2 regions of the Listeria marthii genome follow, and region 2 is predicted to be linked to the other one. Evidence: predicted binding sites of a transcription regulator. Region 2 holds the regulator's gene; the other holds the start of a gene.
What was found. Region 2 encodes LexA, which represses DNA repair genes until DNA is damaged. Its sites were predicted from a motif close to CGAACATATGTTCG; they were not measured.

Region 1 (4,346 bases), on a different contig from region 2:
TTTAGAAAACATTTATCGTTGCCCAGGAAAATTTAAATATCAAGAGCATTCTGTTGCAGAACATTCGTATAAAGTAACTTCGATTGCCCAATTTTTCGGTGCGGTAGAGGAAGAAGCTGGGAATGAAGTGAATTGGCGCGCATTATACGAAAAAGCGTTAAATCATGATTATTCAGAGCTTTTCATCGGGGATATTAAAACGCCTGTGAAATACGCAACGACAGAACTGCGCGAAATGCTTTCAGAAGTAGAAGAAAGTATGACAAAAAACTTTATTGAGCGAGAAATTCCAGAAACTTTCCAACCAATTTATCGTCATTTGCTAAAAGAAGGTAAAGACAGTACGTTAGAAGGGAAAATCCTCGCTATTTCTGATAAAGTTGATTTGTTATATGAATCCTTTGGCGAAATCCAAAAAGGAAATCCAGAGAATATTTTTGTGGAAATTTATAGTGAAGCACTTGCGACCATTTATCAATACCGGGAAATGGCTAGTGTGAAGTACTTTTTAAAAGAAATCTTACCAGATATGCTTGCCGAAAAAGGTATCGAAAAAACAGAATTACCGCAGTTAACGACGGAAATAACGACAAAAGCATTGCGAGACGCTTAAAAAAAGGGGAGGGAAGTAAGATGGATCAAATTATATCTGCGCTTATTTTCCCTTGCCTGCTAGTTATTCTTTTTGCGAGAATCACTTATAATCGTTATGTGGCGCTGCTTTTGATGGTGATTTTGATTGCTGCATCTGCTAAGTTAGGTTATACTAATTCGCTTTGGCTCGTTGTGATTGATGCCTTTTCAATGACAATTGGTTTTGTGCTCGCGACTTATATGCTGCGCCGGTTGAAGAAGCGTGGCAGTGACTTTTAACAAGGCAAATATATAGGTAGAACCGTGTAAAAGTGATAAAATAAAGAAAAGCGTAATCAACAGGTTGCGTTTTTTATTTTTTACTAAATGCGAAAATACGTTCGGTTTTTGCTAGGCTAATTAAAATATTTATGATAAAATAGAAACATTAACGGATCTGAAAAAAATCCGCTTTTTGCTTTGCTGGAGTTTTCACAAGTAAAGCTTTTCAGATGCCAGAATCGGACCGATAAAGAATAGGGGGAATCCGAGTTGAAGGATAAATTTGAGTTAGTTTCTAAGTATAGTCCACAAGGAGACCAACCTAGAGCAATAGAACAATTAGTTGCGGGATTAAGAAAAGGCTTGAAACACCAAACTTTACTTGGTGCAACCGGTACAGGGAAAACTTTTACTGTATCCAATGTGATTCAAGAAGTAAATAAACCAACACTTGTAATGGCTCATAATAAGACGCTAGCAGGTCAGTTATATAGTGAATTTAAAGAGTTTTTCCCAAATAATGCTGTAGAATATTTTGTCAGTTACTATGACTATTATCAACCAGAAGCCTATGTTCCACAAAGTGATACGTACATCGAGAAAGACGCCAGTATCAATGATGAAATCGACAAGCTTCGTCACTCGGCTACGGCCTCTCTTTTTGAACGGCGCGATGTCATTATTATCGCCAGTGTGTCGTGTATTTATGGCTTAGGTTCGCCGATTGAATACGGAGAAATGCTCGTTTCGCTTCGTGTCGGTATGGAGATTAGTCGTGATGAATTACTGCGCAAATTAGTAGATATCCAATATGATCGAAATGATATAGATTTCCAACGCGGCCGCTTCCGAGTTCGCGGTGATGTGGTCGAAATTTTCCCAGCATCCAGAGATGAACATTGTATGCGGATTGAATTTTTCGGCGATGAAATTGAACGTATTAGAGAAGTAGATGCACTTACTGGCGAAATTATCGGAGAAAGAGAACACGTCTCGATTTTCCCAGCATCTCACTTTGTTACTAGACCAGATATTATGAAAAAAGCAGTCGTTAATATAAAAGCAGAACTAGAAGACCGTCTCAAAGTATTGCGTGCGGACAATAAATTACTCGAAGCGCAACGACTGGAACAACGGACGAATTATGATTTAGAAATGATGGAAGAAATGGGCTATTGCTCGGGTATTGAAAACTATTCCAGACATCTATCTCTACGTCCGGCGGGAGTTACACCGTACACTTTGCTAGACTATTTCCCAGATGATTTCCAAATGGTCATAGATGAGTCACACGTGACGATGCCGCAAATCCGCGGAATGTTCAACGGAGACCAAGCCAGAAAACAAATGCTTGTCGATCACGGTTTTAGATTGCCAAGTGCTTTAGATAACCGACCACTTCGACTAGAAGAATTTGAGAAACATATCAACCAAATCATGTTCATATCCGCCACACCAGGCCCATACGAACTAGAAAAAAATCCAGATGTCATCGAACAAATCATTCGACCAACTGGCTTGTTAGATCCGATTGTAGAAATTCGCCCAATTCAAGGACAAATTGATGACCTAATGGATGAAATTAACGACCGTGTCGAGAAAAATGAACGCGTCTTAATCACAACGCTAACGAAAAAAATGTCGGAGGATTTAACCAATTATCTCAAAGAAGCTGGCGTCAAGGTCCAATATCTACACTCAGAAGTAAAAACATTAGAACGAATTGAAATCATTCGCGATTTACGACTTGGCGTGTATGACGTTATCGTCGGAATTAACTTACTGCGTGAAGGAATCGATTTACCGGAAGTTTCATTGGTAGCAATTTTAGATGCAGATAAAGAAGGATTCCTACGTTCCGAACGTTCACTAATCCAAACAATGGGGCGTGCTGCGCGTAATGAAAATGGTCGAGTAATCATGTACGCAGATAAAATGACTGACTCGATGCGCAATTCCATTGGTGAAACAGAGCGTCGTCGTAAAATCCAAATCGAATACAATGAAAAACATGGCATTACGCCAAAAACGATCAAAAAAGAAATTCGTGGTATCATCGCAGCAACTTCTGCCGCAGATGAAAGAGAAGCAGTGAAGCAACATGATTTAAGTAAGATGTCTAAGAAAGAACGCGATGTATTCATTGAAGGTATGGAACATGAAATGAAAGAAGCAGCCAAAGCACTTGATTTCGAACGTGCTGCTGAACTTCGTGATGCTTTACTGGAAATAAAAGCGGAAGGATGAAGCGAAATTGGATAAAGAGAAAATAGTAATTCAGGGTGCAAGAGCCCATAACTTAAAAAACATTGATGTAGAGATTCCTAGAGATAAGTTAGTAGTTATGACTGGCCTTTCAGGTTCAGGTAAATCTTCGCTTGCTTTCGATACAATTTATGCAGAGGGACAAAGACGTTACGTTGAGTCTTTATCCGCATATGCACGCCAATTTTTAGGACAAATGGATAAACCAGATGTAGATTTAATTGAAGGTTTAAGCCCGGCTATCTCCATTGACCAAAAAACAACAAGTCGTAATCCACGTTCCACAGTTGGTACCGTTACGGAAATCCACGACTATTTGCGCCTACTTTATGCTCGAGTTGGACACCCAGTTTGTCCTAATCATGGCATTGAAATCACGTCGCAAACAATCGAACAAATGGTAGATCGTGTTCTAGAATATCCAGAAAAAACTCGTATTCAAATAATGGCCCCAATCGTTTCTGGCAAAAAAGGTACACATAAGAAAACAATCGAAGAAATCAAAAAAGAAGGTTACGTACGAATTCGTGTTGATGGCGAAATTTACGATATCAATGACGAAATCGAAATCGAAAAAAATAAAAAGCATTCCATCGAAATCATCGTCGACCGTATTGTAATCAAAGAAGGCATCAATACACGTCTATACGATTCAATTGAAGCAGCACTTCGCTTAGCAGATGGTTATGCAGTTGTCGATATAATGGACGATAAAGAATTGCTATTTAGCGAGCATTACGCTTGCCCTTATTGTGGTTTTTCAGTTGGTGAACTAGAACCAAGAATGTTCTCTTTCAATAGCCCGTTTGGCGCTTGTCCTACATGTGACGGGCTTGGAACTAAATTAGAAGTTGACGTCGATACAGTTATTCCAGATAGAAGCCTATCTTTAAACGAAGGCGCTATTGTTCCTTGGCGTCCAATTAGTTCGCAATATTATCCACAAATGTTAGCTTCCGCCTGTAAAGAATTCGGAATTGATATGGATACACCACTGGAAAAACTAACAAAAGAAGAATTAGACATCATTTTAAATGGTTCCAAAGACAAAGAATTCTATTTCGAATACAAAAATGATTTTGGCATGACACGCGAAACTTGGATTCCGTTCGAAGGGATACTTCCTAATATCGAACGACGCTACCGGGAAACAAATTCCGACTTTACTCGCGATCAAATGGCGCAATATATGACGGATTTGCCTTGCCCATCGTGTAAAGGTTATC
Region 2 (4,346 bases):
CGAAATTGACTTTAAATACGAAGATGCCGTTACAGCGTGTGATAGCATTCAAACATTTAAGTTAGTTGTTAAAACAATCGCTCGTAAACATGGTCTGCATGCGACATTTATGCCAAAACCACTATTTGGTGTTAATGGTTCTGGAATGCATTTCAATATGTCTCTATTTAATGAAGAAGGCAATGCTTTCTACGATGAAAATGGTGAACTTGAATTAAGTCAAACAGCATACCATTTCTTAGCGGGAATGTTAAAACATGCTCGTGGATATACAGCTGTTACAAACCCAACAATCAATTCGTTCAAACGTTTAGTTCCTGGATATGAAGCACCATGTTACATCGCGTGGTCAGGTAAAAACCGTAGCCCGCTTGTACGTGTTCCAAGCTCCCGCGGACTAAGCACTCGTCTGGAATTACGTAGTGTGGATCCATCCGCTAATCCATATTTAGCAATGGCTGTACTACTAAAAGCTGGTTTATCTGGAATTAAAGATGAATTAACTCCTCCAGCACCAGTTGACCGTAACATTTACGGCATGAACGAAGAAGAACGTGAAGCAACTGGCATTTATGATCTTCCAGAAAGCTTAGGCCATGCTTTAATCGAACTTGAAAAAGACGATATTATTAAAGAAGGTTTAGGTGAACACATTTTCGAACACTTTATTGAAGCAAAAACAATCGAGTGCGATATGTTCCGTACGGCGGTTCATCCATGGGAACGCGAACAATATCTTGAAATCTATTAATAGTCAAAAGCTCGTTTCCTCATCGGGGGAAACGAGTTTTTTTGTGCGGAATCGGAAATCAAATAGTTGATGTTTAGTTGATAGAGGCATATATTTAAAAATGTCTAAGTAAAAGAAGGGAAAGAGGAAGAAATGCAAATTACTTTAGCTATTTTAGTTTTTGCAGTAACACTTTTATTTGTTATTTGGCAGCCGAAAAACTTGTCAATTGGCTGGTCAGCTTGTGGTGGGGCGTTACTTGCTTTGTTATTTGGCGTGGTTACTTTGTCAGATGTAGCAACGGTCACAGGGATAGTTTGGAATGCCACACTCGCGTTTATTGCCATTATTATTATTTCGCTTATTTTAGATGAAATTGGATTTTTCGAGTGGGCGGCCCTGCACATGGCAAGATTGGCAAAAGGAAACGGTTTGTTGATGTTTGTGCTGATTTCGATTTTGGGTGCTTTGGTTGCGGCGCTTTTTGCTAATGACGGGGCGGCATTGATTTTGACGCCGATTGTTTTAGCGATGGTACGGGCGCTAAACTTTGATGAGAGAAAGGTGTTTCCGTTTATTATTGCTGGTGGATTTATTGCGGATACCACGTCATTGCCACTTGTAGTCAGTAATTTAGTTAACATTGTTTCGGCTGATTTCTTTGGAATTAGTTTTTCGCAGTATGCGCTCATTATGTGGATTCCAACAGTGTTTTCCTTGGTGGCGAGCATTGGTGTTTTATACCTATATTTTCGCAAAGCATTGCCTAGAAAATATGATGCAAGCGAGATTCGAGAGCCAGCCTCTGCGCTTAAAGATAAGAAAATGTTCCGTATTTCGTGGGGGATACTTGTTATCCTCGTAGCCGGCTATTTTTTGAGCAGTTTTTTAGCTATTCCTGTATCGTTTATTGCTTTATTAGTCGCTTTAATCTTTTTGTTAGTTGGAGCTAAGAGTCATTCAGTATCAACTCGTTCTATTATAAAAGGGGCGCCTTGGAATATTGTATTTTTCTCCGTGGGGATGTATGTGGTGGTGTATGGTCTGCAAAATGCAGGAATCACCAAATTATTAGCAGAAGTTATTTCTTATGTCGCTAATTTCGGCCTATTTGCTGGTACGATTGGAATGGGCTTTATTGCTGCGATACTATCTTCTGTCATGAATAACTTGCCTACTGTGATGATAAATGCGCTAGCGATTGATCATACTTCGTTTACTGGAGTGATGAAAGAAGCATTGGTATACGCCAATGTTATCGGATCTGACTTGGGGCCGAAAATAACACCAATTGGGTCACTTGCAACTTTACTTTGGTTACATGTGTTGGCTCAGAAAGGTATAAAGATAAGCTGGGGTTCCTACTTTAAAATTGGCATTGTAATAACGATACCAGTATTATTTATTACGCTTGTGGGTCTCTATATTTCCTTGTTAATTTGGAACTAAAAAATCCCTGTACACCAATTGTACAGGGATTTTTTATGCCTTATAAAGAACATGTGGTCAAAGTGGATCTCCATTTACTAAGGCTGGATGATTGAAAGTAGCTATTTTAGTTAAGGCGATTTTTTTCATTACTTGTTCTGAAGGCTTATTTAATGTTGCTGTGAAACTATATATTTCCTCAATCGAGGTGTGCTCGTTAGCATATGCAATTGCGCCTAGTGCAGCTTCTGTAGCATAGCCTTGATTCCACACTGTCTTTTTTAAACGCCAACCAATTTCGATACAAGGTGTAAAATCTGCTTCGAAAGTAGCCTCATGAAATCCAGTAAATCCAATGAATTCTCCAGTAGATTTTTCTTCGATTGCAAAAAGGCCGTATCCGAGTGAAGTTAGTTCTTTTTGATTTCTATCTAGCAGTGCGTCGCTTTCTTTTGTAGTTAATAGAGCTGGGAAGTATTTCATCACTTCTTTATCTGCGTTCAGTTGACTAAAAGGAAGGTAATCACTTGCGATATAATCTCTTGCAATAAGTCGTTCGGTTTCAAAATAAATCAAGCTAACACCCACCTGTTCTAATCAATGAAATTAGCGAATATCTCTATAAAGCCCGATTACTTTACCAAGAATAGTTACGTTATTTAAAAGGATAGGTTCTAGCGCATCATTCTCAGGTTGTAATCTAAAATGATTCGCTTCTTTATAGAAACGTTTACAGGTTGCTTCGTTTTCGTCGGTCATTGCAACCACGATTTCGCCGTTTATTGCAGAACTTTGTTGTCTAACGATTACTTTGTCGCCATCGAGAATTCCGGCGTTAATCATACTTTCACCGTCGATTTCTAACATAAAGACATTGGTTTCACCAGCTGCCATGTATTCTGGTAGTGGGAAGTATTCGTCAATGTTTTCAACCGCGGTAATAGGCATTCCGGCTGTAACCTTACCGATAATAGGAATATTTACTACATTAGGCGTTTCCGCTTCATCTTCTAAAGATAATATTTCAATCGCACGAGGCTTTGTTGGGTCACGTCTAATTAGGCCTTTACCTTCAAGGCGAGCTAAATGTCCATGAACAGTTGAGCTGGAAGCGAGACCAACAGCTTCACCAATTTCCCGTACGGAAGGTGGATAACCTTTTTCTTTTACTTCTGATTTAATAAATTCATATATATCTTGTTGGCGTTTAGATATTTTCATGGTTTCACCTCATTGAATTAATGGTTATTTTATAATTCAAGTATAGCAAAAGAAAACCCAATATGCAAACAAAGGTTCGTTTTTTTATTGACAAGTGCGAACAGTTGTTCTATAATATAGAAAAGCGAACATACATTCTTTTTGGAGGGATTATTAATGACTTTGAAATTAATTTGGGATAAATTTTATGTTTCTATTATATTTGTACTTACTTGCATCGTTCTGGGGATTATTTTAATGTGTACAGTAGTTGGCGGGGGAAAAGACTATTCAGAAGTAAATGTAAATGAAGGTGACTCATTATGGGCGATAGCAGACAAATACGCAGGTAAGAGTGATATGGCTAAAGCGGACTTCGTTTCCTGGGTAGAAAAAGAAAATAATCTTTCGGATGGTCATGTAGAAGCTGGGGATTCTGTTGTAATTCCAGTCCACAAAACAAAGTTGTTAAAGAGTGACAGCACGATTCAATTAGCAAACCAGTAAGGTCGATTTAGTGGCCATTTATGATATAATAGTAGAAAGTAGCGTTTTTTGCTGCTTTCTTATTTTTTATAATTTTGAAGAAAAGGATGAAGTATTATGCTAGAAAAAGCTAAAATAGATCGTATCAATGAACTTTCTAAAAAGAAAAAAGCGGGAACTTTAACTGCCGCAGAAAAAGTAGAGCAAGATAAATTACGCAAAGAGTATATAAAATCATTTCGTACCCATATGAAAGGTACGATTGAGAATACGACAATTATTGACCCGAATGGAAAAGATGTAACACCGCACAAAGTAAAACAACTCAGAAAAAATAAGAACCAATAATTAATACCAAATAAACATTTTCGAGCAAATGAACAAAAATACCAATCAATTAAGCAATTTAAAGCAATTATTAGTTGTGTAAATTGTTTTTTAGGCTTATTATTAAAAGTAGTTAAAATTATATTGAAGAGAGGATGTTTCATTTGTTCGATAA

Region 1: a site for LexA is predicted at 964-977, ahead of uvrB (excinuclease ABC subunit UvrB). Genes of this name have one in related genera too.

The regions. Positions count from the first base shown of each region.
Region 1 is NZ_JAASWB010000006.1:103,032-107,377, forward strand. It holds gene HCJ55_RS11890 (HD domain-containing protein) at 1-613, shown strand, start outside; gene HCJ55_RS11895 (CsbA family protein) at 634-873, shown strand; gene uvrB (excinuclease ABC subunit UvrB) at 1,126-3,102, shown strand; gene uvrA (excinuclease ABC subunit UvrA) at 3,110-4,346, shown strand, end outside.
Region 2 is NZ_JAASWB010000003.1:404,512-408,857, reverse strand. It holds gene glnA (type I glutamate--ammonia ligase) at 1-751, shown strand, start outside; gene HCJ55_RS07380 (arsenic transporter) at 884-2,179, shown strand; gene HCJ55_RS07375 (GNAT family N-acetyltransferase) at 2,237-2,734, opposite strand; gene lexA (transcriptional repressor LexA) at 2,765-3,379, opposite strand; gene yneA (cell division suppressor protein YneA) at 3,536-3,865, shown strand; gene HCJ55_RS07360 (DUF896 domain-containing protein) at 3,962-4,192, shown strand; gene tkt (transketolase) at 4,336-4,346, shown strand, end outside.